Regions from separate parts of the Actinoplanes sp. NPDC051346 genome, predicted to be linked through region 2. Evidence: riboswitches for the same ligand, from Rfam matches in the RefSeq annotation. Region 2 holds a riboswitch; the other holds the start of a gene.
The links. A riboswitch is a leader RNA that binds a small molecule or an ion and turns the genes downstream of it on or off. The one in region 2 is predicted to bind cobalamin.
Positions count from the first base shown of each region.

Region 1 (14,729 bases), on a different contig from region 2:
CCGAGCTGAGCGAATGCTCCAGCGACTTGGCGGCGTCGCCCAGCAGCCGGTCGATGTTGGCCCAGACCAGATGGGTACGCGCCAGCAGCATGCGGTCGCCGTGCTCGACGGCCCAGTCGTAGATCTCGTGGATGTTCCGGTTCGCGACGGCCAGCTCGCCCATCCGCAGGCGCATGTTGGTCTGGCACAGCCGGGCGCGCACGACCAGGGTCTCGTCGCCGAGCTCGGCGGCCCGACGCTCCAGGTCGGAGGCGGTCCGGAAGGTGGCGGACGCGTCCCACATCATGCGGTCCTCGATCGCCAACAGGGCGACCGACAACTGTTCGGCGTTCATGCTGCGCTCCACGGGCCGGCCTCCTTCCGCCTGACTCATCGGCCCCCGTCTGGCCGGCTGAAGCGATTCGCGGCCGGCTGGGCACGTTCGCATCAGCTGCACCGCGACGGCAACCCCCAGGGCACTATCTCGTACCCGGGCAAGCACGGCACCCCGGGGCGGGCCGGCGCATCGTGCAGTCCCCGTCGACGATCATCGGTACGTCTCACCTCAAGCGGCAATGACGGCTCGCCGCCACCGGGAGAAGATGGAGGCCTCACCCGGTAGGAGATGGAGGAGATGCGGATGGACGCGGAACTCCTCTCCCTGCTCGACAACGACCCGCAGGGATGGGTGCTGGCCCGAGCCGTCCGCGAAGACGGGAACATCGTCGACTTCGAGCTGATCTACATCAACGACGTGGGGTGCCGGCTCACCGGTCGCGACCGTTCCGAGCTGCTCGGGGGCCGTTACCGCGAACTGTGGCCGGAGACCGTGAACAACGGCACGCTGCAGTTGTATCGCACCGTCGTGAAGACCCGGCAACCGATGTCCCGCACCGTGTACTACGACCGGCCCACCATCTCCGGACACTTCGAGCTGCTGATCGGCCCCTGCGGTGACGGTTTCGCGGTCCGCTTCGTCGACCTGCGAAAGGTCACGGTGGCGCCGCAGTCCGACGGCGGCAGCCGGCTCTACGACATGCTCGACGCCGCCTTCGACGGCTTCACGCTGCTGCGGGCCGTCCGCGACGACCGGGGCGAGATCATCAACTTCGTCTGCGAGTACGTGAACCAGCTCGGCGCCAAACTGGCCGGGCGCACCGCCGAGGACGTCATCGGGGCGCTCCTGAGCGACGTGACCCCGTCGAGCTGGACCGACGGCACGTTCGCCCGGTACTGCACCGTCGCCGCCACCGGGGAACCGTGCCGTCTGCAACTGGCGTACCCCGAGGTCGGGCAGGTGTGGGAGATCAACATCGGCCGCGCCGGAGCCGGGTTCGTGGCGGTGTCCTTCCGGGAGATCACCGAGCTCGTCGACCAGCAGGACGAGCTCACTCGCAGTGTCGCCCGCGCCGAACAGGCGGCCGCCCGCGCCGAGACGCTGCAAAAGGTCACCACCGCGCTGGTCGCCGCGAGTACGACCGCCGAGGTGTACGCCGCCATCGGGTCGGTGCTGCGCCCGTCGGCCGGCGGACAGGGCCTCGCCCTGCTGCTCCGCCACGACAACCACCTTCGGGTGCACTATCACGCCGGTTACGAACCCGATGTGGTCGAGCGGCTGAGCCGGCTGCCGCTCGATCATCCGTACCCGGCCACGGCGGTCGCCCGTACGGGCCGGCCGCAGTACCTCGTGTCGATCACCGAGTTCGAGGCATCGCAGCCCGCGGAGCTGCGCCTGCCCCGCGGCGGCCGGCAGGCCTGGGCGTTCCTGCCGCTCGCGGCCGCCGGTGAGGTGGTCGGCACGCTGGTTGTCGGCTACAGCGAGCCGCGCGGCTTCGACGCCGAGGAACGCGACATGCTGACGGCGCTGGCCGGGCTCAGCGCGCAGGCCCTGCAACGCGCCCTGCTGTTCGAGACCCGGACGTCGATCGCGGCGGAACTGCAGCGGGCCCTGCTGCCCGCCGGACTGCCCCGGATTCCCGGCCTGCGGCACGCGGCCCGATACCTGCCCTGGACCCACGGCGCCGACGTCGGCGGCGACTGGTACGACGTCATCGCGCTCAGCAACGGCGTCGTCGGCGTGGTCATCGGCGACATCGCCGGGCACAGCGCCGCGGCCGCCGCCACCATGGGTCAGGTCCGCAACGCGCTGCGGGCGTACGCGGCGGAACGGCACACCCCGGCCGGCGTCCTGCACCACGCCAACCAGCTCATGCACGACCTTCGGCTCGACACGATCGCGACGTGCTGCTATCTCGAGCTTCACCTCACCGAGGGCACCGCCACCGCGGTCCTCGCCGGGCATCCGCCGCCCGTCCTGCGTACCGAAGGATCGGCGACCGTGCTGAAGCTGCGCCGAGGCATTCCGCTCGGCGTCTCGCGGACGGCCTTCTATGCGGAGACGACCTTCCTGCTGCCGCCGGCGGCGAACCTGGTGCTCTATACCGACGGCCTGGTGGAGGACCACCGGCATCCCATCGACCAGGGCCTCGAAGAGTTGTGTGCCGCGGTGCGGACCGCGCCCAGCCGCGACCCGGAGGAGGTGCTCGCCCACCTGCTGAGCAGTCGGGTCGGGCCGCAGCCCCGCACCGACGACGTCGCGGTGCTCTGCCTCACCAACGACGCCCCGCCACCGGAGCACCGCCGGGCGCGGCGACGTTTCCGCGGTGAGGCGATCAGCGCGCTGGCGGCGCGGCGCTTCGCGGCGGACCTGCTCGAGGTCTGGAACCAGCAGGCGATCCTGAATGTCGCCTTGATGCTGCTGGACGAGGTGGTCCACAACGCGATCATGCACACTGCCGGGGACGTCGTCGTCAAGCTGGAGATGGCGGACGGCCTGCGGGTCGAGGTCGATGACTGCAGCGACCGGTCGCCGGAGCGACGGGCCGTGTGCGCGCAGAGCGAGGACGGGCGCGGACTGCAGATCGTCGAGCATCTCGCCTCGGACTGGGGGACGGAGTCGCTGCCGGGTGGGGGCAAACGCGTCTGGTTCCGGCTCGGGACGAGCTGACCGTCGACCGCATCCGGCCTGGAGCCGGCCGGATGCGGTCGCTGACTTCCTCAGAAGTCGTCGTCGAAGCTCACCGTCCCGCTCACCCCGACCTGGTACGCCGACACCCGCCGCTCGAAGAAGTTGGACAGCTCCTGCACGTCCTGGAGCTCCATGAAGGCGAACGGGTTCCCGCTGCCGTACAGCGGGGCGATGCCGAGCGCGGCGAGCCGCCGGTCGGCGACGTGCTGGAGGTATTCGCGCATGTCGGCCAGGCTCATCCCCGAGACGCCCTGTTCGAGCAGGTCGGCGGCGAACTGCACCTCGCACTCGACGGCCTCGGTCAGCATGTCGCGGACCTGCTGCTCCAACTCGGCGTCGAACAGGTCGGGCTCCTCGGCCCGAACCTGGTCGACCACGTCGAACGCGAACGCCATGTGCATGCTCTCGTCGCGGAACACCCAGTTGGTGCCGGATGCGAGGCCGTGCAGCAGGCCGCGGGAACGCAGGTAGTAGACGTACGCGAAGGCGCCGTAGAAGAACAGGCCCTCGATGCACGCGGCGAAGCAGATCAGGTTGAGCAGGAACGCCCGCCGGTCCCGCTTGGAGGCCAGTGCCCGAAGCTCGAAGACCGAGTCGATCCACTTGAAGCAGAACTCGGCCTTGCGGGCGATCGACGGGATGTTGTCGACGGCGGCGAACGCGGCAGTGCGCTCGTCGAGGTCGGGAACGTACGTGTCCAGCAGGTTCAGATAGAACTGGACGTGCACGGCCTCCTCGAACAGCTGCCGGGACAGATAGAGCCGGCCCTCCGGGGAGTTCACGTGCTGATAGAGGTTGAGCACCAGGTTGTTCGCCACGATGGTGTCACCGGTCGCGAAGAAGGCGACCAGCCGCGACACGAGGTGCTGCTCGGCGGGGCTCAGCCGGGCCAGGTCGGCGAGGTCGGAGTGCAGGTCGACCTCCTCCACGGTCCAGGTGTTCTTGATGGCGTCCTTGAACCGGTCGAAGAAGTGCGGATACTTCATCGGCCGCAGGGTCAGGTCCATTCCGGGGTCGAGCAGCATTATTGGCAGGCCTCACACGATTCGGGGTTTTCCAGGGAGCAGACCTCGGCGGGCGTCACCGCGACCGTCGCCTGCTGAATACGCGTCGCCGGCCGCGAGCGCAGGTAGTAGCTCGTCTTCAGCCCCGACTTCCAGGCGTACAGATACATCGACGACAGCTTGCCGATCGTCGGCGCGCTCAAGAACAAATTCAACGACTGCGACTGATCGATGTACGGCGCCCGCGCCGCGGCCAGATCGATCAGCGCCCGCTGCGGCAGCTCCCACGCCGTGCGGAACAGCTCGCGCACCTCCGCGGGCAGTTCCGCGATCTGCTGCACCGAGCCCTCGGCCCGCTTGATTCGGTCGCGGACGGCCGCCGTCCACAGTCCGCGGGCCTTGAGCTCACCCACCAGATAGGTGTTGATCTGCAGGAACTCGCCCGACATGGTCTCGCGCTTGAACAGGTTGGAGACCTGCGGCTCGACGCACTCGTAGCATCCGGCGATCGACGCGATCGTCGCCGTCGGCGCGATGGCGACCAGCAGCGAGTTGCGCAGCCCGGTCTCGGCGATCCGACCCTTCACGGCCGCCCACCGATCGACCTGCGCGGGCTCCGTCCCCCACAGGTAGGGGTGCAGGTCACCCTTGGCGGCACGGGTTTCCGGGTACGCCGGGTGCGCGCCGAACTGTTCCGCCAGGCCGGCGGAGGTCTCCAGTGCGGTCAGGAAGATCTCCTCCTGCACCCGGGTGGACAGCTCCTTCGCCTCGGCCGAGTCGAACGGCAGCCGCAGCATGAAGAACGCGTCCTGCAGGCCCATCAGCCCGAGGCCGACCGGACGCCAGCGCGGATTCGAGGCGGCGGCCTGCTCGGCCGGGTAGTAGTTGATGTCGATGACCCGGTCGAGGAAGACGACCGCGGTGCGTACGGTCGCGCGCAGCCGCTCCCAGTCGACGCCGTCGGCGGTGACGTGCGCACCGAGGTTGATCGAGCCGAGGTTGCAGACCGCGGTCTCGGCATCGGAGTTGACCTCGAGGATCTCCGTGCACAGGTTCGACAGGTGGATCGTGTTGCCCGGCGCACCGGTCTGATTCGACAACCGGTTCGACGGGTCCTTGAACGTCATCCAGCCGTTGCCGGTCTGCGCGAGCGTCCGCATCATCCGGCCGTACAGTTCCCGGGCCTTGACGGTCTTGACCGCCTTCTTCTCCGCCAGCCGGTAGGCGTCGTCGAAGGCCTCGCCGAACAGGTCGGGCAGCTCGGGGGCGTCGGTGGGGTCGATCAGCGACCATTCGGCGTCGGCCTCGACCCGGCGCATGAACTCGTCGGGGATCCAGTTGGCCAGGTTGAGGTTGTGGGTGCGGCGGGCGTCCTCGCCCGTGTTGTCGCGCAGCTCCAGGAACTCCTCGATGTCCGGATGCCACGGCTCCAGATAGACGCAGGCCGCGCCCTTGCGGCGGCCGCCCTGGTTGACCGCGGCCACACCGGCGTCGAGCGTCTTCAGGAACGGGACGATGCCGTTGGACCTGCCGTTGGTGCCGCGGATCAGGGCGCCCCGGCCGCGCACCCGGGACCAGGAGATGCCGATGCCGCCGGAGAACTTCGACAGCTTCGCCACCTGGTGGTATCGCTCGTAGATCGAGTCGAGTTCGTCGCGGGGCGAGTCGACCAGAAAGCACGACGACATCTGGGTGTGCCGGGTCCCGGAATTGAACAGCGTCGGCGAGCTCGGCAGGTAGGCCAGGCTGGACATCAGCCGATAGAAGTCGATCGCCTCGCCGGGCGTCTCCGACAGCCCGCACGCCACCCGCAGCAGCCAGTATTGCGGCGTCTCCACCACCAGCCGAGACTGCGGATGCCGCAGCAGATAACGGTCGGCGACGGTCCGCAGGCCGAAATACTCGAACCGCAGATCCCCGTCGACGTCGACCGCGTCGTCCAGCTTGCGGGCATGCCGCGCCACGAACGCCGCGGTCTCGTCGCCGATCAACCCCTGCGTGTGCGCGTGGCGGATCGACTGGCTGAAGCTCGCGACGCCCTGCTCGCGAACCTCCTTGTCCACGAAGGTCGCCAGGAGCCGCGCCGCGAGCCGCGAATACTGCGGTTCCTCGCCGATGAGCTCCGCCGCCGTCTGGATCGACAACCGGTCCAGCTCCGCCGTGGTGGCGCCGTCGTACAGACCACTGATGGTCTTGGTCGCCACCCGCAGCGGATCGACCTCGTCCAGGTCACCGACCCACCGCTCGACCGCCTTCACGATCTTGTTGACGTCGACCGGCTCCAGGTCGCCGTTGCGCTTGCGAACCCGCATGGCGTGCCGCCGCTGCTCCGGCAGCGCGGTCTTCTCCGGTGTGAGTGTCATGCCCTCTCCTCGCGAGCCCATGGCCCTTCGGGCACGCGGGAGCAGACACCACCGACCACGGGCACCTGACGCCCGGGGAGAGCTGGCGTCGGCCGTCCCGCGCGGCCTCCGACCGCCGCACACCCAGGCGGTGCGCGGCGCGCTGGCAGGTCTTCGGACTCGCGGGCGTCGTACTCGTTACTACTGGCCGTCGCTTCCCAGGCCGAGACCCAGTGCTCTATGACGGCGGTCGTTCCCACTCACCGCTGCGGGGCAGTCCCGGACTTCCACCGGGTTCCCTCTTGCCTCGGCCCCGCCCAAGGCGGCGCGGCCGAACCAGCTACGGGCCACACCATATCTGGGTGCCACCCGAAAACCACAACCCCACATGGTGTGTTGTCGGATGTCACCTGTCACCGGACTCGACCGGCGCCGGAATGACCGACAGGGCGAGCGTGTCCGGCAGTCCGGCGACACCCGGACCGCCCGCCCGCACCCACTCGGCGAGGTCCGTAACGATCGCGTCGTCGAGCACCAGCCCGAACCACACCGGCCGGGCACCGTTGCGCCGTGCGGCCCGCGTCGGCTGTACGACCATGACATTCGACTGCGCACACACATCCAGACACAGGCTCGTGCGGATCCGGTGCGCGGCGGGAAGCAGCTCACGCAGCCGGTCGAGCTGTGCCGCGTGGTCCACCGCCGGATGCTTCCTGAGGCTGCCGCAGCAGCAGTCCCGGCACACCGTCAGCGTGCAACCCGGCATGTCCTTTTCGGTCACATCCACCCCGTCCATCGGCCACCACCGTAGCCGCCGACCAACCGCCGGTCGGCGCTGCCTCACGCAGCCGACAGCCGTTCGGCAGTTGTAGGACCGCCCAGACGACCTGCCGGTCGCAGTCGGGAAGTGGCCCCAATCAGCCACACTCCCCGGCCGCCACCTGCTCCGCGGCGGAGTGCGTGATCGGCGTGCCCGGCGTCGGCGGCACGGAGCCGCCGTCGAAGACAGCGAGGGCAAGGTAGCGGCTGGTCAACCGGACCCACAGGTCGAACCCCGCGCCGGCGTGCCGCACGGCATTGGCGACCAACTCGGCCAGGACCAGTTTGGCGTTGGATAGCGGGCGCCGCCGCTGCGCCCCCATCAGGCCGCAAGCAGGCGCCCGCTCTACGACCGCGTAGATCATTCGCTCTCACCGCTGGTAGGTGGATCACCTGAGAGGCGCAAACAAACAACGACCCCCCATGGTGAGGAGTCGCCGCGCCATTCGCCGATCGAACTAGTTGAATTTGCCGAGCTTGACGCCGTCGACGAATGCCTGCCAGTGGGTCGGCGAGAAGGCAAACAGGGGACCGACAGGATCTTTTGAGTCCCGAACCTGGATCAGCTCACCTGCCTTCCTCACCTCGACACAGTTGCCATTAGAGCTTGACCGACTACTCTTCTTCCACTTTGGCCCAATGTTACCCATTACAGCCCCTTTGCGGCTTCACGTATTAATTTCACCGAATCGCCCAAGCTAAGCGCATCGGCTGAAATGCGGCTAAACACATCGCCATACCAGGATAGCCGATGCTCGGGGTAGAGGTCCCCGGCCATTGATTCGATGTAGACCACGTCCGACTGGCCTTCCGCGAAGCTGAGGACCACGAAAGGGCCGAGTGTCCCAGGGTGGCCCCCGGCGCGGAACGGGATGACGTGAACCTCGATGTTGGGACGAGCCGCCATCTCTGCAAAGTGGAGCAGTTGCTCGCGCATGACGTCCGGACCGCCCACTGTCCGACGAATCACCGCTTCGTCCAGGACTACCCATAGGTCGGGCGGATCTTCTCGATCGAGTATCGCGCAGATCTACCGGGTGTGATGTGGCGCGATCGGTTGTTGGGTGCGCCAGTATCCGGCGGACGGTCCGGCACCGGTCACCACCTGGCACCCGACATCAACGCCTTGCCGTACGTCGACCGTCGGTTCCTGGCGCACGATCCATACCCGGCCGAGGATGGGCGCACTGAGGCGAACATGGTCGGGGCTCGCGGATGCCCGTATGACTGCTCATTCTGCGGGGCGGCGGTCAGTGCCAACCCCGACATCACCATCCGAGTCCGCAAGCCGGACAACATCCTGGGCGAGATGCACGAACTACGCGACTGCCATGGAGTGACAGCGTTCCGGTTCGTGGACGACCTGTTCCTCGGCGCCCGAAGAGTCATCGAGACCATGATGAAGGCGTTCACTGTCGAGAAGGTCAGCGACTGGGCCGTGTGGGACGCCACCGGACGCATCAACGTACTGCACCGGGCCAATGACGCCACCCTCGATCGGCTCGCTGACAACGGCCTGCGTGAGGTGGCACTCGGCATCGAGTCCGGCAACCCGCGCGTGCTGCGCTACATCGACAAGCGGATCACCCCGGCCATGATCCGTACCGTGATCCGGCGCCTTAGCGAGCGTGGCATTGGAGTCAAGGGCTACTTCATCCTGGGCTTTCCCAGCGAGAGCGCCGACGAGCTGGACGACACCGTCAGCCTGGTTCGGGAACTGTGGCACCTGACCGACCGGCTACCCGGCCGGTTCCGGGCCAGCGTGTTCGAGTTCCGCCCCTATCCCGGCACACCGGAATGGTCACGGCTAGTGGCGACCGGACGGTACACGGCTGAGCAGTTGCTCGCGTACGGGGCCGTGGACCTCACCGGCGACGGATTGGACGATGCCATGCGCGGACGCGACGAGTTCAACTTCTCCGTAGGCATCCAGTTCGGCGGCGTGCCCGTCGACGACGTCCGCCGGCATCTCGTCGAGTTGTCTCGAGAGCAGCACGACCGGCGGGTGGTGGCGTGATGGGGGCCGGACGCATCGTGGTTTGCGACCGCTACGTCCCTAGCTCCCTGGTCCTGCAACGCCTCGATGGGGTACGCGATGAGTTCGTGCGCGATGTCAACGCGCACGCTGACCGCCCCCACCTGACCGGCGACGAGCAACGCTGCCGCACGCGGGCCAAACGTCGTGGCAGCGTCGACATCGGCGAGCGTGACGCCGGACAGGTCGCCGCCGAGCTATACGACGTCGTGCTCGCTGAGCTGGCGGCGGTCAAGCAGTAGCTGCGGCAACTTGGACCACTTCGTCGTAGGTGGCACCGGTGCGTTGCACCGGTGCCCCTAAACCCTCGACCCATGAGGCGAGTTCGGCCTGTACGCCGGTCATGTCATCGGTGTCCGCGACGCACTCGACTTCCAGAAATGCGCCGACTCCTTCGATCTCGTCGACGCACAAGGCGTACCGGCCCACCTGCGCAGTACGACGTTGCTTGACGACACGCACGGTGGGGCGATAACCCATCGCGATGATCGCGTGGTGCATCTGCTCGCGGTCGGCCACCGGCGTCTCGTACTCCCGACACGCGAGGACATTGGCCACCGGGGTCTTGGTAGTGAACGTGCAGCGCCCACCTTGCGTGCGTAGCCGCACGAACGTGACCCCCACTCGCGGATCTCCGAAGCTCCACGCCCCGGGCGCGTAGGCCTGGTCGTCCTGATGCACCGGTGCGGAAAGCTCGATGCCTCGTGCGGCGAGTGCCTGGTCGAGCGCCGTCCGATCGGGTACGGCGTACTTGACCTCGATCTCGCTGGCCATGCGCTTTCCCCTTCGTCGCGGTGAGGGTGCCGGGCGCCGACAGATTACCGGCAGAAGGGCTGATCTTGACCATGCCAAGGCCTACGGTCTTGGGTCATCGGCGCCAACCAGCTCGAAGCGGCAGGGCCGCAATTGTGCGCTCACCGAACGTGAAGGCCCCCCGCCACGTTCAATCCGCCAGGCGGCCGTCGCGCAGCGTCAGCACGCGGTCCGCGCGATCGATCAGGGAGGGATCATGGGTGGCCACCAGCGCCGTCATGCCGCGCGCGTCGACCAGGGCCCGCAGCAGATCCATGATGGACCGGCCGGTCTCGGAGTCGAGCTGACCGGTCGGCTCGTCCGCGATCAGCAGCGGCGGATCGTTCGCCAGCGCCCTGGCCACCGCCACGCGCTGCTGCTGGCCGCCGGAGAGCTCGTAGGGCCGCTGCGCCGCCTGGCCGCCGAGGCCGACCAGCTCCAACAGCAATGCGACCCGTTCCTCGCGGGCGGCCGCGTTGTGCCGGGCGAGCCGCAGCGGCACACTCACGTTCTCGGCCGCGGACAGGATCGGGATCAGGCCGAAGGACTGGAAGACAAAGCCGATCATGGTACGCCGCAGCTCGAGCAGCTCGGCCTCCCCGGCGGCGGTGACGTCGTGACCGCCCACCTCGACCGTGCCGCGGGTCGGGCGGTCGAGGCCGCCGATCATGTTGAGCAGGGTGGTCTTGCCCGCACCCGAGCGACCCCGCACCGCGACCAGTTCGCCGCGTCCCGCCTCGAACGACACCTCACGGACCGCGTGCACGACGGACGCTCCGGAGCCGTAGTCGCGGCTCAGGTCGGAAACCCTCAACAGCATGTCACTCATGGCCGGGCCGCACCTCCACGTGATCGGTCTCGAGGTTGAGCCGCACCCGGTCGCGCAGGGTCAGCGCGTCCACGAAGGCGGCCGGGAGCTGCATCCGGCCCGTTCTGTCGAGCACCGCGTACTCCTGCGACACGATTTCCTCGACGCCGTCGGCGCTGGTCCGGGCGCTGCGGCGTACCTCTGAAGCGGTCCGGCCGTCGCGGATCGCGACCGTGCGGCGGACCTGGCTCGCCACCGCGTGGTCGTGGGTGACCACGACGATCGTTACGCCGAGTTCCGCGTTGATCGAGCGGAGCGCGCCGAAGACCTCGGCCGCTGTGGCCTCGTCGAGCTCGCCGGTGGGTTCGTCGGCGAAGAGCACCTCGGGGTTGTTGGCCACGGCGACCGCCACGGCCGTGCGCTGCTGCTCGCCGCCGCTCATCTGGCCGGGACGGCGGTTGGCGCAGTGGGCGACCCCCACCATCTCCAGCAGCTCCATCGCCCGTTTCCGGTACACCTTGCCCGCGAGGCTCATCGGCAGCTCGACGTTCTCCCGCGCGGTCAGGTACGGCAGCAGGTTGCGCCCGGTCTGCTGCCACACGAAGCCGACCACCTTGCGGCGGTATCGCAGCCGCTTGCTCGCCGTCATCGTCAGCAGGTCGAAGCCCGCGACCCGGGCGACTCCGGCGGTGGGGACGTCCAGCCCGGACAGGATGTTGAGCATCGTGGACTTGCCCGAGCCGGAGGCGCCGACGATCGCCAGCAGCTCTCCCCGGTCGACGGACAGGTCGAGACCCTGGAGGGCGACGACCTCGACCCCTTCGGTCTTGAAGATGCGGACCAGGCCGTCGCAGACGATGTGGCCGCCGAGCCGGTCCGTGCCGCCGGCCCGGGCCGCCGCACGGTCCGCGGCCCGGCGCTCGAGCTCGCCGAGATCGGGTCCCGCCATCAGTTCTCCTCTCCGAGGCGGAGCACCTCGCCGAGGCGCATCCGGCGGTTGGCCATGCTCTCCACCAGCATCGCGAGGCCGAGCGCCGCCGCGATCAACAACAGGGCGGCGGCCGGCAGCCACGGGTCGACGCTGATCCGGCCGGTCACCCCCACGGTGAAACCGTCGAGCCCGAGCGCCGGGCCGAGCAGCCCGGGCAGGACGACGCCCACCGATCCGCCCGCCACGAACGCCACGGCGACGAGCGGCACCAACTCGTAGACCAGCAGCCGGCGCCCCTGCCGCAGTGACAGGCCCATCGTGCGCAGCCGCGAGAGCGTACGGCCCCGGCCCGGCGCGTCCGCGAGCACCGCCAGGCCGACCGCGAGCAGGGCGAGCACGGCCGCCCCGGCCGCACCGGCGGCGTAGAAGAAGCCCAGCACGCCGTTGACGCCGCCCTTGTCCAGGTCGGCCCGGTACTCGTCCCAGGTCGTGACCGTGGCCCGGCGGTGCAACGACGCGTCGGTGACCGGATGGCCCAGCACCCGGCTCAGGTAGGCACGCTGACCCTCGTCGCCCGCGGCGCGCAACTCCGCCGTGGAGAAGCCGTCGCCGGCGACGAGGAAGCGGGTCGGCACGATCGGCTGGAATTCCGGGATGGGCAGGGCCTGCCACGGCAGCGCGATGAACCGGCTCCCGCCGACGTCCAGCATGGGCAGCGAGTCCACGACAGCGGCCACCCGGAACTCGTACTGGCGACCCTGGACGTCGATGGTGCCGCCACCACCGAGCTCGGCCGCGACCGTGGGAGACACCACCGCCGGTGCCGGGCCGCCCGACGGCGCTCCGGTGAGGGCGTCCGGCATCCGCACGTCGACGCCGCTGGCCGCCATGGCCTTCGTGGCGTCGACACCGTTCACGACCAGCAGGGGGGCCTGGGTTCGCCGCCCGGACGTACCGGTCATCGGAGCCGCCGGAACCGTCAGCGCCGGAGCGACAGAGTCGACACCCGCGACGGCGGCCAGTCGGGCACCGGTGCCGGGATCGAAGGCGAAGCCGTCGACCCGGGCGTCGGCCGCGATCTCCCGATCGGTCGCCTGGTCGCGGGCGGCGCCGATGGTGCCGCTGACCGAGGCGGTGAACACGCCCGTCGCCACGGCGACGACCAGGACGGCGAGCGGGCCGACGTTGACCGGCGCGCCCCGGCCGGCCTGTGCCAGGCCGAGGAACGGTACGGCGCCCCGGGCGCGGGCGGCAGCGCGGCCGACCTGCCGCAACGGCCACGGCAGCAGCCGCACGGCGATGAGCGCCGCGGCCAGGCCGAGCAGCACCGGCACGGATACGAGATAGGGATCGACGCTGTCGGTGCCGGCGAGCCCACGGCGGCGGACCAGCACCACCCCGAGCACGGCTATGCCGACGACGAAGAGTTCGGCGGTCAGCCGCCGCGCCGACGGGCGCGACCGGGCCAGATCCCGGCGGGTGCGGGCGTCACCGCGGGTGAACGCCGCCAGCACCGGCGCGGCGAACAACGCCGCAGCGCCCACGAGCACGACCAGCACGGGGTCCCACGGATTCGACCGACCCGGCACCAGCAGGGCCAGCGCCCAGCCCGCGAGCACGGCGGCGGGCACCACCAGGGCCGTCTCCCGCAGCGTGCGCAGCACGACCGCGCCAGCCCCCGCACCGCGGGCACGCAGCAGGGCGAACTCGTCACGGCGGCGGTCGGTCATCAGACGGGCGGCGAGCACGAGCAGGCCGAGCATGGTGGCGACCAGGCCGGCCTGGACCACGGCGAGCAGCGCCCGTACGCCACGCAGCCGGGCCTCGAAGTCACCGAGCGCCGTGTCCAGCCCGGTATTGACGCTGATCTGCCCGTCGCCGGTGAGCCGCCGCGTGTCGGCCACCGCTTTCGTGACGGAGGCCAGCTCGGAGGTCCGCAGCCGCTCGACGGCAAGGGCGAACCGCCACTCGTAGCCGATCTCCTCGACGGCCTTCCCGGCCTGGGCCGCTCCCGACATGTCGGTGAGCATGGTGATCCGACTGGTGAGCCCGTCGAGCGGGTTCGGGCAGGAAGCCGGGACGGTCGCCAGGCCGTCCCAGAAGTGCGCGGCCCGGTCGACCGGCGTGAAGACACCGACGACGGTCACCGGCCTGGAGCCGGAGGAACTAGCGAGCTTCAGCTTCGACCCGGCGCTCAGCTTCCCCAGCTCGGCGGCATCGGAGTCGACGATGACCTCGGTGCTCGCTCCCGGCTTCGGCAGGCGGCCGGTGACCATGCGCACCGCGGCGTCGTATCCGCCCTGGTAGCGGATCTGCAGGTGCGGTCGGCATTGGCCGGCGTACGGGGGCGGGCCGGACGGCTCGATGCCCTCGGGGCCCACCATCGCGCTGAACCAACGCTCCCCGATCAGACCCGGCAGCGGCGCCGGCAACTGGCCCTCCAGCTCGGGCAACCCGCTTTCGGCTGCCGTGGGCGGCAGGTCCTCGAGATTCTTGACGGCGATGCGGAAGGTGAGGTCCCGCGCCGGGTACGGCAGCCCGGCGATGTCCTCGCGCAGCCCCCGGTCGGTGAACTCGTTGGCGGCCCGGGGCAGCGCGCTGAACAGCAACGCGGCGGCGAGGCTCAGGACGGCGAGCAGGCCGAGGTGGCCCGCGTACGCCCGGACCCGGCGCAGCACCGCGCTCACCGGTCCGCCCCGATCCGGAGCTGGGCGACCGCGAGCCGGCGGCGCAGCGTCGTGCCGACCAGGGCACTGAGCCCGACGGCGAGCAGGAACAACAGCAGCGCTGTCCCGCCCACCCGCCACCAGTCGATCTCGAGCAGCGGCGTCGGCACAGGTCGGCTCGCCGAGGGAGTGAGGATCAGCAGCGGTGCTGTGGTCGCTGCCACGCCGACGCCGACGAGGAGTCCTACGACGACTCCCACCCCGGCGAGGAAGGCCTGTTCCACCATAAGCGAGCGGGCCAGCAGCCGGGAGCCGGCGCCGAGCG
Region 1 covers NZ_JBFBAJ010000023.1:56,894-71,622, reverse strand. Annotated here, with positions in the region: gene AB0M36_RS35905 (tetratricopeptide repeat-containing diguanylate cyclase) at 1-346, opposite strand, end outside; gene AB0M36_RS35900 (SpoIIE family protein phosphatase) at 620-2,986, shown strand; gene AB0M36_RS35895 (ribonucleotide-diphosphate reductase subunit beta) at 3,037-4,032, opposite strand; gene AB0M36_RS35890 (ribonucleoside-diphosphate reductase subunit alpha) at 4,032-6,374, opposite strand; cobalamin riboswitch at 6,501-6,709, opposite strand; gene AB0M36_RS35885 (hypothetical protein) at 6,760-7,104, opposite strand; gene AB0M36_RS35880 (hypothetical protein) at 7,271-7,537, opposite strand; gene AB0M36_RS35875 (DUF397 domain-containing protein) at 7,631-7,822, opposite strand; gene AB0M36_RS35870 (DUF5753 domain-containing protein) at 7,822-8,142, opposite strand; gene AB0M36_RS35865 (radical SAM protein) at 8,233-9,189, shown strand; gene AB0M36_RS35860 (hypothetical protein) at 9,189-9,449, shown strand; gene AB0M36_RS35855 (class IV adenylate cyclase) at 9,439-9,981, opposite strand; gene AB0M36_RS35850 (ABC transporter ATP-binding protein) at 10,151-10,828, opposite strand; gene AB0M36_RS35845 (ABC transporter ATP-binding protein) at 10,821-11,756, opposite strand; gene AB0M36_RS35840 (FtsX-like permease family protein) at 11,756-14,425, opposite strand; gene AB0M36_RS35835 (FtsX-like permease family protein) at 14,422-14,729, opposite strand, start outside.
Region 1: another riboswitch for cobalamin. It lies ahead of AB0M36_RS35890 (ribonucleoside-diphosphate reductase subunit alpha); the one in region 2 lies ahead of AB0M36_RS16980 (ABC transporter substrate-binding protein).

Region 2 (14,729 bases):
GCGCGGGTCACCTCATCGGCGGTGACGATCGGCGGCGGCGAGGGTGTGCTCACGACGTGGCCACGTTCCAGCACGCGACGCCGGCGGCCAGGACCGGTTCGCGGTCGTGGCAGATGTCGGTGGCGTCGGCGCAGCGGGCGGCGAACGCACACCCCGCCGGTGGCGCGCCGACCAGGGACGGTGGCGTGCCGGGCAGCGAGACCAGGGGTGCGCCGCCGGGTTGTGGGGTGGCGGCGATCAGGGCGCGGGTGTACGGGTGTCGGGGGCGCTCGAGGATGTCGGCGGTGGGGCCGGTCTCGACGACGCGTCCGGCGTACATGACGATGACGCGGTCGCTGTGTCGGGCGACCAGGTGCAGGTCGTGGCTGACGAGCAGCAGTGCCCGGCAGGAGCGGCGCAGCGCGGTGAGGATGTCGTCGGCGAGGTGGGCGTCCAGTGCGCTGGTGGGCTCGTCGGCGATGGTCAGCACCGGATCGTGGGCGCCGGCCGCGGCGATGGTCGCGCGTTGCAGCATGCCGCCCGACCAATGGTGAGGGCGTTCGGTGAGGCGGGTCGCGGCGCGGTCGACGTCGAGGGCGGAGACGCGGCGGGACACCTCGCCCCGCGGCGGGCGTTGGCGGTGGTTGCGCCACGGCTCGGCGACGTGGTGGGCAACGGAGTGCAGCGGGTCGCAGGCGGCGTAGGGGTCCTGGGCGACGTAGCCGACGGTGCGGCCCCGCATCCGGCGCAACGCGGGCGGCGACACGGTGGTCAGGTCCACGCCGTCGATGGCCAGGGCACCGCCGATCGCGGTACCGGCGGGCAGCAGCTCGAGCACGGCGCGGGCGAGGGTGGACTTGCCGCATCCTGACTCGCCGACAACGGCCACGCACTCGCCGGCGGCGACGCTCAGGGTCACTGCGCGTACGGCGTGCGTGCCGTCGGGATAGGTGACGGTGAGGTCGGTGATCCGCAGCACCGCCGCCACGCTGTCGTCGGTGTCCGGCATCGGGGTGGCGGGCGTGCCGCTGCGGCGGTGGTGGCGGGTCCGATGGGGTGGCTGCGGGTCGATCGCGTCGCGTAGTGCGTCGCTGACCAGCATGGCGGCCACCACCGTGGCGGCGATGACCGTGGTGGGGCCGACGAGTAGCCACGGGGAGCTGACCAGCGCGCTCTGACTGTCGGCGAGCATCTGGCCCAGTTCGGCGGTGGGCGGCTGGGCGCCCAGGCCGAGGAACGACAGCCCGGCCAGGGTCAGCACGGTCTCACCGACCGTGGTGGTGGCGGCGACGAGGACGGTGGCGAGCGTGCCGGGCAGCACGTGGCCGACCAGGATGCGGGCTGGTCCGATGCCGGCCATCCTCGCCGCGATGACGTCGAGGCGCTGGTGGCTGCCCAGCACGGCGGCGCGGGCGATGCGGGCCGGGTACGCCCAGCCGGACACGACGATCGCGAGGACCAGGTTGGTCGAGCCGACGCCGAGGGCACCGACGACCGCGAGGGCGATGATCTGCGACGGCAAGCCCAGCATGGCGTCGATGACCCGTCCGATCGCGGCGTCGACGATGCCGCCCAGATAGCCGGCCAGGCTGCCGACGACGAGCCCGATCGTGGTGGTGAGCGTGAAGACGATCAGTACCGCCAACAGGGAGGTGCGGGTGCCGGCGAGGGTGCGGGCGAGTTGGTCCCGGCCGGACTGGTCGGTACCCAACCAGTGCTCGGCGCCCGGCGCGGCGAGTTGGTGGGCGTAGTCGGGCAGGTCCGGGTCGACCCCGACCAGGACGGGCCCCAACACCGCGAGGGCGACGACGGCCAGGCCGAGGCCGGGGCCGATGAGGAAGCCGCGCTGGCGCAGCAATTGGGCGGCCATCATGACCAGCTCCGCGGCCGCCACCAGCCGGACCGGGCCGGGACGCGGTGCGGCCCGGCGGCCAGCCGCGGGTCGATGGCCACGGCGACCAGGTCGACGACGAGGGACACCGCGACGTAGGCGGCGATGGCGAGCAGGATGTAGCCCTGCACGACGGGAAGGTCGCGGGCGGTGATGGCCTGCACGGCGAAGCGGCCGACGCCGGGCCAGGTGAACACGGTCTCCACGATCGGGGCGCCGCCGAGCAGGGCCGCGACGCCGGTGCCGACAACAGTGAGGAACGGCACGAGGGCGCCCGGCAGATCGTGCACGACCAGCAGCCGTAGCCGGCTGGCGCCGCGGGCGCGGGACACCTCGGCGTGGGGTGCGCCGTGGGCGTGCAGCAGGCCCGCGCGCAGCAGCCGTGACCAGGAAGCCGCGGTGGCCAGGGCCAGAGTGAGCGCCGGCAGCCCTACGGTGCCCCAACTGCCGTCGGAGATGATCCGCAGGTGGCCTAGCCGCAGCACGACGACGTGCAGCAGGGCGAGGCCGACGACGAAACTCGGCACGACCACCGCGGTCGCGGACACCACCCGGATGATTCCGTCGAGCCAGCGACCCGCGCCGGCGGCAGCGGCCATGGCGAGCAGCATCGCCACGCTCAGCGACAGACCGACGGCCGTGGCGGCGAGGCGCAGCGTGGCCGGTAGCCGGGTGCCGAGTTCGTGGGCCACCGGCCGGCCGGTGGCCCACGACGTGCCGAGGTCACCGCGGACGGCGTCGGCCAGCCAGCGGCCGTAGCGGACCGTCGGATGCCCGGTGAGGCCGAGTTCGGCGTTCTTGGCCTCGACCTGCGCGGCGGTGGGATGGGCCACGCCGCCCGCGGCCAGGATGCGGCGGGCCGGATCGCCGGGTGCCAGGGCCAGCAGCGCCCACACCAGGACGCTGCCGACCACCAGGGTCACCACGGCTTGCCCGACCCGGCGTGTGATCGTCGCGGTCATCGGTTGTCAGTACGCGTCGACCCACAGCAACGCCACCGGCGGCACGGCGTAGCCGCGCAGCTTCGGCGCCGCGACCACCGGTACCCGCTTGAGCGTCAAGTACAGGCTGAGAACCTTCTCCTCGACGACGATCTGCTGCACCCGGCGCATCAGCGTGTCGCGGGCGGTCGGATCGAACGTCTCGGTCAGCTGCCCGGCGAGCCGCGTCAGCTCCGGCTCGTCGACTCCGCCGTAGTTGTTGTCGCCGCCGGGGGTGAAGTTGGCGATGACCGGGGTGACCGGGTCGGTCTGGGTCCAGTCGATCGCTCCGTTGCCCATCACCGCCGCGTCCCAGCCCGTCGGGCTCTTCACCGCCGCGGTCACGTCGTCCACCTGGCGCACCTCGACGGCGAAGCCGGCCGTCCGCAACTGCGCCTGCACGGCCACCGCCACGGTCTTGGAGTCGGGCTGCTGCGGGTAGCTCAACAGGGTGAACGCCAACGGCTTGCCGTCCTTGGCGCGCATGCCGTCGCCGCCGCGGACCCAGCCGGCGGCGTCGAGAATCCGGTTCGCCTCGGCCGCGCCGAACGTCTGATTCCGCAACGCGTACGGCAGGAACGCCGGGTAGAAGCCGACCGCCGGGTCGTACAGCCCGTTCATCACCTGCGTGGCTAGTTGACCGTAGTCGATGGCGTGCGACACCGCTCTCCGCACCGCGACATCGGCGATCGGGCCGCTGCGCAGGTTCAGCAGCAGCTGAAAGCCTTCCGCGGCGGTGCCGGGGGCCTGGTGGAGATACACCGCGTCGGAGCGACCCTGTAATTCCTTGGCCGCCGAGGTCGGCGGGTACAGCGCCAGGTCCGCCTCGCCGTTCTGCACGGCCAGGATCCGCGCGTGCGCGTCCGGAACGAACCGGACGGAGAGCTTCTCCAGCTTCGGCGTCGACACGGCGTAGCCCGGCGTCGGGACCAGGGTCATCGCCTCCGGTGTGAGACCGGTGACCGTGTACGGACCCGACCAGATCTTCGCCGCGATCAGCTCGGCATCCTTGCCCTTCAACGGCTGATACGTGGCGTAGTCGAAGATCGGGAACATCGACTCGTGCGCGAGCAGACTCGGCACATACGATGTTGGCTTCCCCGTTGTCACCGTGACCGTACGCGGTCCGCTCACGGTGACCGTAGCGCCGGGCAGCAGTGGCTTGACCGAACTGTTCTCGGCAAGGCTGAACGTCATCGCCGCGGCCAGCGCCGCCGCGTCGAGCGGCTTACCGTTCTGAAACGTCAGATTCGGCTTGAGCCGCAGGGCCCACCTGGTCGGGCTGGTTCGGCTCGGGGGCGACTCCAACAGCCAAGGCGTCAGCTTGCCACCCGCCACTGGCTTCATCAACAACGCGCCGAAGCCGAACTCCGGCGCCCAGAACCCGTTCTCGAGCGGATCCAGATCCCCGATCGCGAAACTCGTCGCGATCGTCAACTGCTTGAGCGGGCCGTCGACCGACGCCGCCGTATCCGTCGACACACCCGAACAGGCCGACGCCACCACGGCCAGCACACTCGCCGTGGCCAGCGCACCGACCAGCCGTCGCCCTCTGCGCCACAGCGGCGCTGCAAGCCCATCACGCCGCGGTGTACGACCCTGGACAGAACGTGCGGAAACTGCTGACACTGCCGCTCTCCCTCGAGACCCGACTCAGCCGGGAACGCGCGAGGAAGCCACAACGACAGACCGGCGCAACGAGCGTGCGACGCAGTGTCGGCGAGATCTCCCCACGAGACCCGGTACCGGCACGCGCCCCACGCGCGTGCACCGACGGCAGGTCTTCGGACTCGCGGGCAATGCACCGGCACCTGAGCCGGCGGCAACCTACTGGCCGTCGCTTCCCGGACGCGGACGCGTCCAGTGCTGTTGACGGCGGTCGTTCCCACTTACCGCTGCGGGGCAGTCCCGGATTCACACCGGGTTCCCTCTTACGACGCCCACCCCCGAAGCCGGGAGCAAGCGAACCGTTGGCGAGCCGCAGCATACACGGACCGGCTGCCACCGGAACCCGCATGGTTCCGGGATGGACGGTGAGCCGGCATCCGCGGCTACAGCTCCGGTTAGCGCGCGGCGGGCCGTTACCGCGTCGCTGTCTGCCGACTGGTCCCCGCTGGCGGATCTGGTCGGCCCTGTCGCCACCGACCTCACCGGCCGACTGGTCGCTGCCGGCTCGATCCGGGCGCGGCTCGCGCTGCTGGACACGTTCCTCGCCGCCCGGCTGGGCGACATCCGCCGCGATGGCAGGGTCAGCACCGCGATCGGTGCGATCGTCGATCGCGGCGGCGCGGTGGAGGTGGCGTCGGTGGCGCGACAGGCCGCGGCGAGTCCGCGCCTGCCTCAGGCGTTCGTCGCGAGCACCTCCGTCGGCGGCTGGAGTTGCAGGAGCTGCGGGCTCTGAGGGCGGCCGAAGTGGTAGCCCTGTAGCAGATCGACGCCGAGAGCCCGAAGGGCCTCGGCGGTGCGTTCGTCTTCGATGCCTTCGGCGACGACCGTCAGGCGCAACGACTTGGCCATGGTGGTGACGGCGCTGACGATGGCGGCGTGCGGGGCGGAATCGACCATCCGTGACACAAAGCAGCGGTCGATCTTGAGTTCGTCGATGGGGAGTTCGGGAAGCAGGGCGAGGGAGGTGTAGCCGGTGCCGAAGTCGTCGACCGATACCCGCACGCCGAGGTCGCGCAGGGCGGCCAGGCGGGTCGCTGCCTGTTCGGGGTGGGCCAGCATGGTGCTTTCGGTGATCTCCACGGTGAGCAGGTCGGCCGGCAGGTGGTGCAGCCGCAGAAGGATGGCGATGGTGTCCACGGCCCGCTGCTGGGCGAGGTAGGCGGCGGAGATGTTGATCGAGATCGGTAAGGGTCTCCCTGCCGTACGCCAGTCGGCGGCCTGGCTGATCGCTTCGGCGAGGACCCAGTCGGTGAGGTCGATGATGATGTCGGAGCGTTCGGCGTCGGGCAGGAACAGCCCGGGTGCCAGGAAGCCGCGGTCGGGATGTTGCCAGCGTACGAGTGCCTCGACGCCGTGCAGTTGGCCGCTGGCCGCGTCGACCAGGGGTTGGTAGTGCAGGCGCAGCTGCCCGCCATTGGTGGCCGCGCGCAGTTCTGCCATCAGCCGCAGGTCGCTGCTGCGGGCGGCAGCCGCCTGCGGATCCCACGATTCCACGCCGGTGCGGGCTTGTTTGGCGGACCGCATCGCGATGGTGGCCCGGCGGATCAGGGCGTCGACGTCATCGTCCGCGTCGCCGGCGGGGGCGACACCGATGCTCATCTCGACGCTGACCGGCACGCCGGCGACGGTGAACGGGCCGCGGGCCCGCTGGGCGAGCCGTTGGGCGGTTTGCAGCGGCCAGGCCGCGGAGGCCGGCTCGGCGCCGGCGCCGGGTGGAGCCGGGCTGAGCAGGACGGCGAACTGGTCGCCGTCGAGGCGCGCGACGATGTCGTCGGGGCCGGCCGCGGCGGAAAGGGCCAGGGCTACCTGGCGCAGGATGTGGTCGGCCCCCTGGTAGCCGAGGGCGTCGTTGGTCTCGGCGAAGCGGTCGAGGTCGATCAAAAGGAGCGCGCCGCCCGGCCGCTCACGCAGCAGTTCGGCGCCGTTGGTGGTCAGTGCGTGGCGGTTGGCCAGGCCGGTGAGGGCATCGCTGCGGGTCAGCCGGGCGTAGCGACGGGCCATGGTGGCGATGAGGTCGAGCATCGGTGCGATGCCGTAACGCCCGTGCGGCCACGCGACGACGACCGCGTCGTCGCGGGTCTCCGGCGGCCGGGCAAGCGCGGCCTCCGCGGCGGCGTCGACGGGTGTACTGGCCGGCAGCACGAGTGTCTCGCCGAAGGCCGGGGCGTGCGCCGCACCGGCGACCGGCTCGGCACCGGGTTCCGGGGTGCCGACGGCGGCCTGCGCGAGGTGTGCGCGGCTCAGCAGCCGCAACCCGCCGAGTGCGGTGCGTACGACGATGCCGGGTAACAGCGGATCTTCGCGCAGCATCGCCTCCAGATCGGCGACCGGCGTGCCCGCGGGCAGGAGCCGCACCGGCACGGCGAGCTCGCCGACGTGCCGGGGAAGCCTTTCGCCCGGGCCGGGACTCAGTGCCGCGCTCGTCATAGCGGGGACGGGGCCGTCGTTTGGGGGGTGATGTCGCAGCAGAAGCCGTCGAGCAGCGTGGGATCCTCGGGCCGAGGGCGCAGCCGGATGAACACCCACCGTTGCCGCCCGTCGAAGCCGATGATGCGACAGTTGAGGTCTCCCGCCTGCCCGGCCAGCGTGCTGGCCCGAAAGGCGGCGTATTTGGGCCGGTCGTCGGGGTGGATGAGCTCAGCCATCGCCTCGGCGAGGTCGCTCGTGGCGTCCAGCGGCCCGCCGAAGGTCTCCGTGCCGTCGGCGCTGCTGTAGACCTTGCGCACGCTGCCGTCCGGCTGCACCCTGACCGTGAAGGCATAGCCGCGCAGCCAGGAGATCATCTGGTTCAGGTCCTGTCGTACCCGCGCCGACTCCAGCTCCGCCTGCTTCTCGCGGGTGCGGTCCAGCAGCAGCCCGTCCCAGACCATGGTCCCGTCGATGAGCCGTTCCGGCCGTGCGATGCCCTGCAGGTAGCGGGGTCGGCCGTCGCGGAGTCGGATCTTCCCTTCCCACCGCCACGGCTCGAGGGTGTCCGCCGACTCCCGCAGGGTGTCGTCGATCGACTTCTGCGTCTCCGCGTCGAACAGGCCGGTAATCGCGGTGTCGTCGGCGAGGACCGCGGCGGGCTCGACGCCGAAGACCTCACGGCAGCCGTCGGAGACGTAGGTAAATGCCACGCGCCCCTCCTGGGGGATCGCCTCGAACCGCAGCACCATGCCCGGAATGTTGCTGACGATCCGCTCGTAGCGTTCCTCGCTGTGGCGCAGCGCCTCCTCGCTGCGCCGGTGTGCGGTGTCGTCGATCGCGAGGCTGCACACCCCACGGGGAGCCCCGCTCGGGTCGAGCAGGGGGAACCGGGTGACGATGTACTGCCGCACCTCCTCGCCAGTGGGCAGCTCCTCCAGGGTCGTCGAGGCGGTGGCACTGTGCAGCACCCGCATGTCGTTGGCGAGCGACGTCGCGGCCACCCGGGCCGGTAGCACGTCGGACTCGGTCTTCCCGACCAGTTCCCCCGCAGCGACCCGGAAGCAGCGCTCGAACTCGCGGTTGACGAACAGGTACCGGCCGTCAAGGTCCTTGGCCGAGATCAACGCCGAGGTGTGCTCGAGGATGGCCTGCACGAGCGCATTGCTCTCCCACAGCGCGCGCTCGGCCTCGCGGCGCCCCGTGCTGTCGTGGGCGAATGCGCAGAACCCGTCGTCGACGGCGTCGATGGTGACCTCGATGAGCAGATCATGGCCGTCGCGGTGGCGTGCCGGCAGCTCCAACCGGCGGCCCAGCGCGGATGCCTCACCGGTGGCCAGGCAGCGGGCGAAGGCGGCCATGAACGCGGCACGCATCTGCGGCGGTACGATCGTGTCGGCTACCGGTTGCCCCAGGATCTTCTCCCGGGTCCAACCGAACATCCGCTCGGCAGCCGGATTCCAGTCCACGACCAGCCCCATCTGGTCCACCCGGAGGAAGGCCAGCGCGGTAACACTCAGCGGCCCGCCGCCCGCGTCGACCGGGCCGGGCATGGTCTCGGCGCCGGCACCACCGTCAGACCCCACGCACTCCTCATCGGCAACCCTGGCCGCGAGCTGAGCACGGGCCGGACGCGACGGCTGTCCGGCACACCCGGCATCTCGTCGACCCCAGGATCCCCGCCGTCCGGCACGATTTGGTGCGTCGGCGCAGCCGGTGCTCGACGACGCCGCCCGCACCGAGCACGACAGCATGGACGGAAGCAGCGTTAGGGGGCGGTCAGGGGATGTCCCCCTTGCCGGGACCGGTGGCGTTCTCCTTACAGTGGGTGCATGGCAGCGGCGCGATCCCTTCACGAGATCATCGCGGGGTTGACCGGCACTGCCGGAACCTCGGGTGACCTCGCCGCCGTGCTGCGGGCCGGCGGGCACGGGGACCTGCCGGAGGAGCTCCTCGCCGAGGCCGTGGTCAGCTTCGCCGACACCGCCCGGGCCGAGGTGTCCGAGCACTTGGCCCCCTTCGTCATGGCGCACAGTCCGATCATCGAGGGCGACGCCGTGGCAGGCGAGATCGGCCAGCTACCCGATCTTCTCGCCACTGCCCCGGCGGCGGAACTCGACGAGAGTTCGACGCTGGCGATGCCGGAGATCGATCCGCCCCTCGAGGCGCGGAGCCACGACGTCGAGCACGCGTGGGCGCCGATGGACACGGCATTCGGTCACGGCCATGGCCTCACAGCGGTGCCGGTGGACGACAGCGCGTCCGGTGCCGTGGCACCGGACGCGGAGCCGGTCGGATACGCCGCTTCGCAGGATCTGTCGGAGCTCGAGGACGTGGCGCCGGCGGCGGACGAGCTATGGGCGATGCCCTCGCTGCCCGATGACGCTCCGGAGATCGACGACATCGACGGCGACTGACGCCGGGCGGCTCACGAGACGAGCGCCGCCGCGTGCTCTCGCAACTGCCGCAGGCGATCCTGCTCGGCCGTCAGATCGCGCAGACGGCTCTCGCGCTCGGCCGTGGTGCGCTGGGCCGCCTCCGCCGCGGCCGTCAGCGACTTGGCGTTGGAGCGGGCCAGTTCGTCGGCCAGGCCGCTGTAGTGGTCGCGGAGCTGACGCTGGATCCGGCGCAGGGTGTCCCGGGAGTCCTTGGTCATCACGAAGGTGACCTCGTCGCAGTAGCGGCGGATCGCGTTCCGGGCCTGATTCTGCCGGTTCGTGCGTTGCCGCTTCTTCTCCTCGCGCAGGCCCCTGCGGCCCATCACCAGGCCGATACCGATGCCGATCGGGCCGAGGGCGATGCCTGCCAGCGTCCCGACCATGGTGAACATGAGCGCTCCGCCGTAGGCACTCTTGAGTGCCACCATCGCCTGTTTCCGGCGATTCATCCTGACCAGGTCGATCTTGTGCTCGACCTGGGCGGTGCCGGCCAACGGCAGCGGGTTGGTGATCGCGACCTGGCGCAGGATCTGACCCGCGGCCTCCTCGAAGTGGGTCGCGACGTCGTCGCTGAGACTGATCGCCCGGTCCCGCAGCATCATGTAGTTGGCCAGCACTTCCTGGGAGACCCTGGCCTGCAGCCAGCGTTCCGTCTCCTCCCAGGTGTCGGCCGGGTCGCCTTCCTCGATCTCCGCGTCGGCCTCCTCCACCAGCCGCCGAATCCTGCCGCGCAGGTCGTGGTCGATGTCGGCGTTGAGATCGGCGATGCCATCGCCGAGGGTCTGCTGCCACTTCGCCGCGGCGGCCTTGAGCGCCTCCACGCGCGTCTTCACCTCGGTGAGCTCGTCCATCACCGTGGCGGCGGCGGCCGGGTCCGCGAGTGCGGCCCGTTCGGCCTCGAACTGGCTCTCGATCTGCTCGCAGATCCCGACGACCGACGCGCCCGCCTGGGCGGCGGCCCGGGCGGCCGCTCCTCCGGAGACCCGCTGGGCGACGAACTTGACCAGGTCCGGGAACCCGGACTCGGCGTTGAGTTCCTTGTCACCGCCGGCGACGGCACGTAGCCGCAGATCGGACGAGACGGGGAGGATCGGCACTTCTCCCAGGCTGCGCAGATGTCCCGCGTCCAGGTCACGGATCTTGCGCCAGTACGGATAGAAGTCGGTTTTGGTGAGCACGCAGACCGCCGTCGAGCAGACCTCGCGGGCCTGGCGCAGGAATTCCAGCTCGCTGCGAGTGAGTTCCTGGGCCGCGTCGGTGACGAACAGCAGCGCGTCGGCCATGGACGCCGCCGTCAGGCTGGCGGCCGAGTGCACCGAGCCGAGGCCGCCGACGCCCGGGGTGTCGACGATGACGAGGCCGCTGGAAAGCAGCTGGCGCGGCAGCCGGACCTCAACCCCGGTGACACCCTCCACCGCGCCGCCGGCGTCCTTCTCCAGGACGAACTCCCGCACCCGGTCGACCGACACCGGCTCGCGCCGGGGCGGGACCTCGTCGAGGAGCACCTCGGCGGATGGCTCCTTGCCGTAGCGGACGTAGGTCGCCACGGCGGTGGCGACGTCGTCGTTGACCGGGCAGACCTTGGTCCCGACCAGCGCGTTCACCAGAGAGCTCTTGCCCTGTTTGAATTCGCCCACGACGACGATGTGCACCGCCGGGTCGGCCAGGGTGGCGCGGACGGCGGCGAGCCGGCTGTCGAGATCCCCGCGGTCGTACGCCTCGCAGGCGCGTTGCGCGAGGTCGACGATCTCGGTCGCCCGCCGCAGCGTGTCGCCGGCGTCAGGTGGTGTCGTGGTGCTGGTCAACGTCGTTCCTCCCGGTCACGAAGGGTACGGCGAACCGGAGCGTCCGACCATCGGCCCCGAGCGCGAACGTGGCGTGGCAGGTCGCAAGACCGCCACGCCACGCTGTTCCCACCCGGCCCGCTGCCCGGTATCCGCCGGTTGGGGATCAGGCCGCGGGGCTGGGGTCGACGTTGTCGCCGCCCCCGGTGAAGTTGTCGGCCGATTCGGTGATGATCTGCGAGTCGTCGGCGCGGATCGAGTCGTCGGTGTTGAACGAGTCGTCCGTGTTGAACGAGTCATTCGTGGACTGGTCGTTGAACGAGTCGTTCGTCGACTGGTCGTTGAACGAGTCCTGCGTCGTGGACGCGTTGCCGCTGCCGGACACCGACGAGTCCTCCACGCGGGAGCCGCTGACGTTGGTCTGGCTGCCGCCACCGAAGTTGAAGTTGATCGGGCCCACCGCTCCCCCGGCGCCCCCGCCGGCGTTGCCACCGACGCCGGCGCCGCCCGCGGCGCTGCCGCCCACCGCGGTGCCGCCGGCACCGCCGTCGCCGCCGTCGCCACCGATGCCCTGGCCGCGACCGTCGCCGCTGCCGCGGATCCCGACGCCCACCCCGAGGCCGACTCCGGCGCCCACCGCGCCGCCGGCGCCGTTTCCGCCGTCGGCGGAGGCGTCGCCGCCGATGCCGCCGGCGCCTCCGGTGCCGTTGGCGGTGCCGCCGGCGCCACCACTGGTGTCGATGTCGAACTGGGCGGACTGGTTGTTGTCCCCGACGACGGCCTTGTCCACGTCGTCGCCGACGATGCCGAAGTTGTCGCCCAGGATCGCCTTGTCGACGTCGCCGCCCGCCTGCACTCCGGAGTTGGTACCGGTGTTGACCGCGCCGGAGATGTCGTCGCCCGCGGTCACCGCGTTGTCGCCGGTGTTGCCGACCACGTCGCCGTTGGCCGCGTTGCCGACGAACGCGCCGTCGCCGGTCGCGCCGAGCACGTCGCCGTTGCCGGTGCCGACCACGGAGCCGTCGCCCGCGGTGACCTTGTCGCCGCCGACAACCTCCGCCGACGAGTTGTCGCCGGTGACGCCGATCGCGTCACCGCCGGCCGCCACCGAGCCGCCGGTCGCGGCTACCTTGTCCCCGTCGCCCTGCTGGGCCACCGCGCCGTCGCCGGTGGCCGCGTTGACGTCGCCGTCGCCGGTGGTGCCGACGTTGCCGTCACCGGTCTGGTTGACGTTGGTGGAGTCGATGTCGATGTCGCCGAAGACCGCACCGTCCACGTCCACATCCACCGAGTTGTCGATGTCGGTGGAGTTGTCGGTGAATGTCCGGGTGTTGTCGACGAAGTTCTGGGTGGTGAAGGTCTGCGCGACCTGGGTGACCTGCTGCACGGCCTGCGGAGCCGGCGCAGAAGCGGCAGCGCTGCTCGCTGCGCCGCCACCGCTGCCACCGCTGCCACCGCCACTGAAGCCGCCACCGCTGTAGTTGCCACCGCTGTAGTGGCCACCACCGCTGTAGCCGCCGCCCGCGGAGCTGTCGCCGCCGTAGGCCGCTTCCGCGACGACCTGGTTGATGTTGACCGCGTTGAGCGACTCGGCGTCGATGTCGTTCGCGGCGAAGGCGCCGGCCGGGTCGGCGAGGAACTTCGCGGTTTCCGCGTCGCTGCTGAACACCTTCTCGAACAACGCCTTGATGTTGTCGATGATCAGCGGGGTGACTTCGACTGCCATGACTACTCCTGTGTTCAGGCCCGCCCCGGTGGTCGGACAAGTGCAAGCCTGCGGGTTGGGGCCGAGCGTCGCATCGGGGCTATCCCCCTTCCGTCCGGAGGGGGTTAGGGGGGACCCGGCTAGGACTCCGCCGGCAGGCGACTACGCAGCGCGGCGATCATCTCAGCTCGGTTGGCGGCACCGAGTTTGGCACGGATCCTGGCCACGTGGTGTTCCACCGTCTTCGGGGACAGGTAGAGCTGCGACCCGATCTCACGGTGCGTACGACCCGCGAGCACCAGCCGTGCCACCTCCACCTCCCGGTCGGACAGACCACCCGCGTCCTGGAGTGACTCGTCCGCCGGTCCCTCCGCGCGCGACAGCTCCCGCGCCCGCTCCAGCAGCCTCCGCGCGGCCGACGGGTCGCTGGTACGGATCGCGGCCTGCCCGAGCAGCCGGGACGACTCCCACGGCAGGTCGACCGCGACGAGCTCGGCGGCGTCCGCCAGCACGTCGTCCGGGTGTACGTCGCCGGTGAGCGCGGCGGCCCACCGAGTGGCCGCGCGGCATTGGGCCCGCTGCCGGGCGCCCGAGGGGTCGAGACCGCCGAGGTGGCTCGCCGCGGCGGTCGCGGCCGCCTGGTCCTCGCCGACGACGGCGATCTGCAGCCGGATCCATCCGAGCGACACCGCCCAGGCGTCCGGGCGGCCGAGCCGGTCGACGACCGCCTCCAGGTCGTCGAGGATCGGCGTGATCCGCCGGTGGTGGCGCAGCCGGGCGGCGGCCACCAGCAGTTCCTCGACCATCTCCAGCTGGAACAGGTCGACCGCGCGCCGGGCGAGCACCGGCTCGGCGAGTGCCCACGCCGCACGGAGCTGGGCGATGTCGCCGCGGCGCCGGGCGATCCCGGCGGTGAGACAGGCGAACGCCAGACGTTCGCGGCCCGGCAGGGGCGTGCCGGTCAGCCGGTCGAGTTCGGCGAGGGCGGTGTCGTATCGGCCGGCACGCAGTCGCGCCCAGGCCAGCAGTGTGCGGTGCCGTTCCTGGGCGACGGGCCCACCGATACCGGCGTGCAGTGCCCGTTCCAGCAGGTGCTCGGCGGTCGCGGTGTCGCCGGCGGTCACCGCGACCAGCGCGCCGAGCGCGTGCGGCAGATCGGGAACCGTGACCGCCGGCGGGGCCTGCTCGTAGGCCTCGGCCGCCTCGATCAGCAGCGGCAGGGCCGTCGTGGGGCTGCCGATCGCCAGCGCCGCCTCGGCGAGGCGACGCAACGGCAGTGGGGCCTGGCCGGTCGCCGCGGTTCGCGCCGATTCCGGTTGACCGGTGGCCATCAGCGCCGGTACGGCCAGGACGGGGCCCGGCGCGCCGGTGTTCAGCAACGCCTCGGCCGCCCGGCCGGCTCTGCCGTCGTGGGCCGCGGTGGCACCGGCGACCATGGCGAGCCGGGCCGCGTCGGACTCCGTCGCGGTCGCGGCGTCCAGGTCGACGGGCAGGCCGAGCAGGACAGCCGCCTCGGCTCGGCGGGCGGCGACGACGGCCGGGTCGACGCCGGCGTCGAGCGCCTCGTCGTAGAAGGCCAGGGCGCGGTCGGGCGCGGCGAAGCGGAGCCGGTCGGCGGCACGTCGGTAGACGTCGGCCGCCGTGGGCGTACGCACGCGGGCAGCGCGCAGCTGCTCGGCGGCGCGAACCGGGTCGGCGCCGGTGGCCAGCAGGGCCGCCGCCACGGTGTCGTGCAGCCGACGGCGTTCCGGCGGAGACAGATCGGCCAGGAGCGCACGGGCTACCGCCGGGATCATCCGTTCGCCGTCGGGCGTCAGCAGTCCCTGGTCCCGCAGCGAGCGCGTCGCCGTCGCCGCGACCGCCGGATCCAGCCGGGTC
Region 2 covers NZ_JBFBAJ010000006.1:160,113-174,841, reverse strand. Annotated here, with positions in the region: gene AB0M36_RS16995 (ATP-binding cassette domain-containing protein) at 1-53, opposite strand, end outside; gene AB0M36_RS16990 (dipeptide/oligopeptide/nickel ABC transporter permease/ATP-binding protein) at 50-1,873, opposite strand; gene AB0M36_RS16985 (ABC transporter permease) at 1,849-2,832, opposite strand; gene AB0M36_RS16980 (ABC transporter substrate-binding protein) at 2,839-4,332, opposite strand; cobalamin riboswitch at 4,608-4,837, opposite strand; gene AB0M36_RS16975 (hypothetical protein) at 4,877-5,251, shown strand; gene AB0M36_RS16970 (bifunctional diguanylate cyclase/phosphodiesterase) at 5,191-6,945, opposite strand; gene AB0M36_RS16965 (PAS domain-containing protein) at 6,942-8,510, opposite strand; gene AB0M36_RS16960 (hypothetical protein) at 8,757-9,341, shown strand; gene AB0M36_RS16955 (dynamin family protein) at 9,353-11,167, opposite strand; gene AB0M36_RS16950 (hypothetical protein) at 11,313-12,872, opposite strand; gene AB0M36_RS16945 (LuxR C-terminal-related transcriptional regulator) at 12,992-14,729, opposite strand, start outside.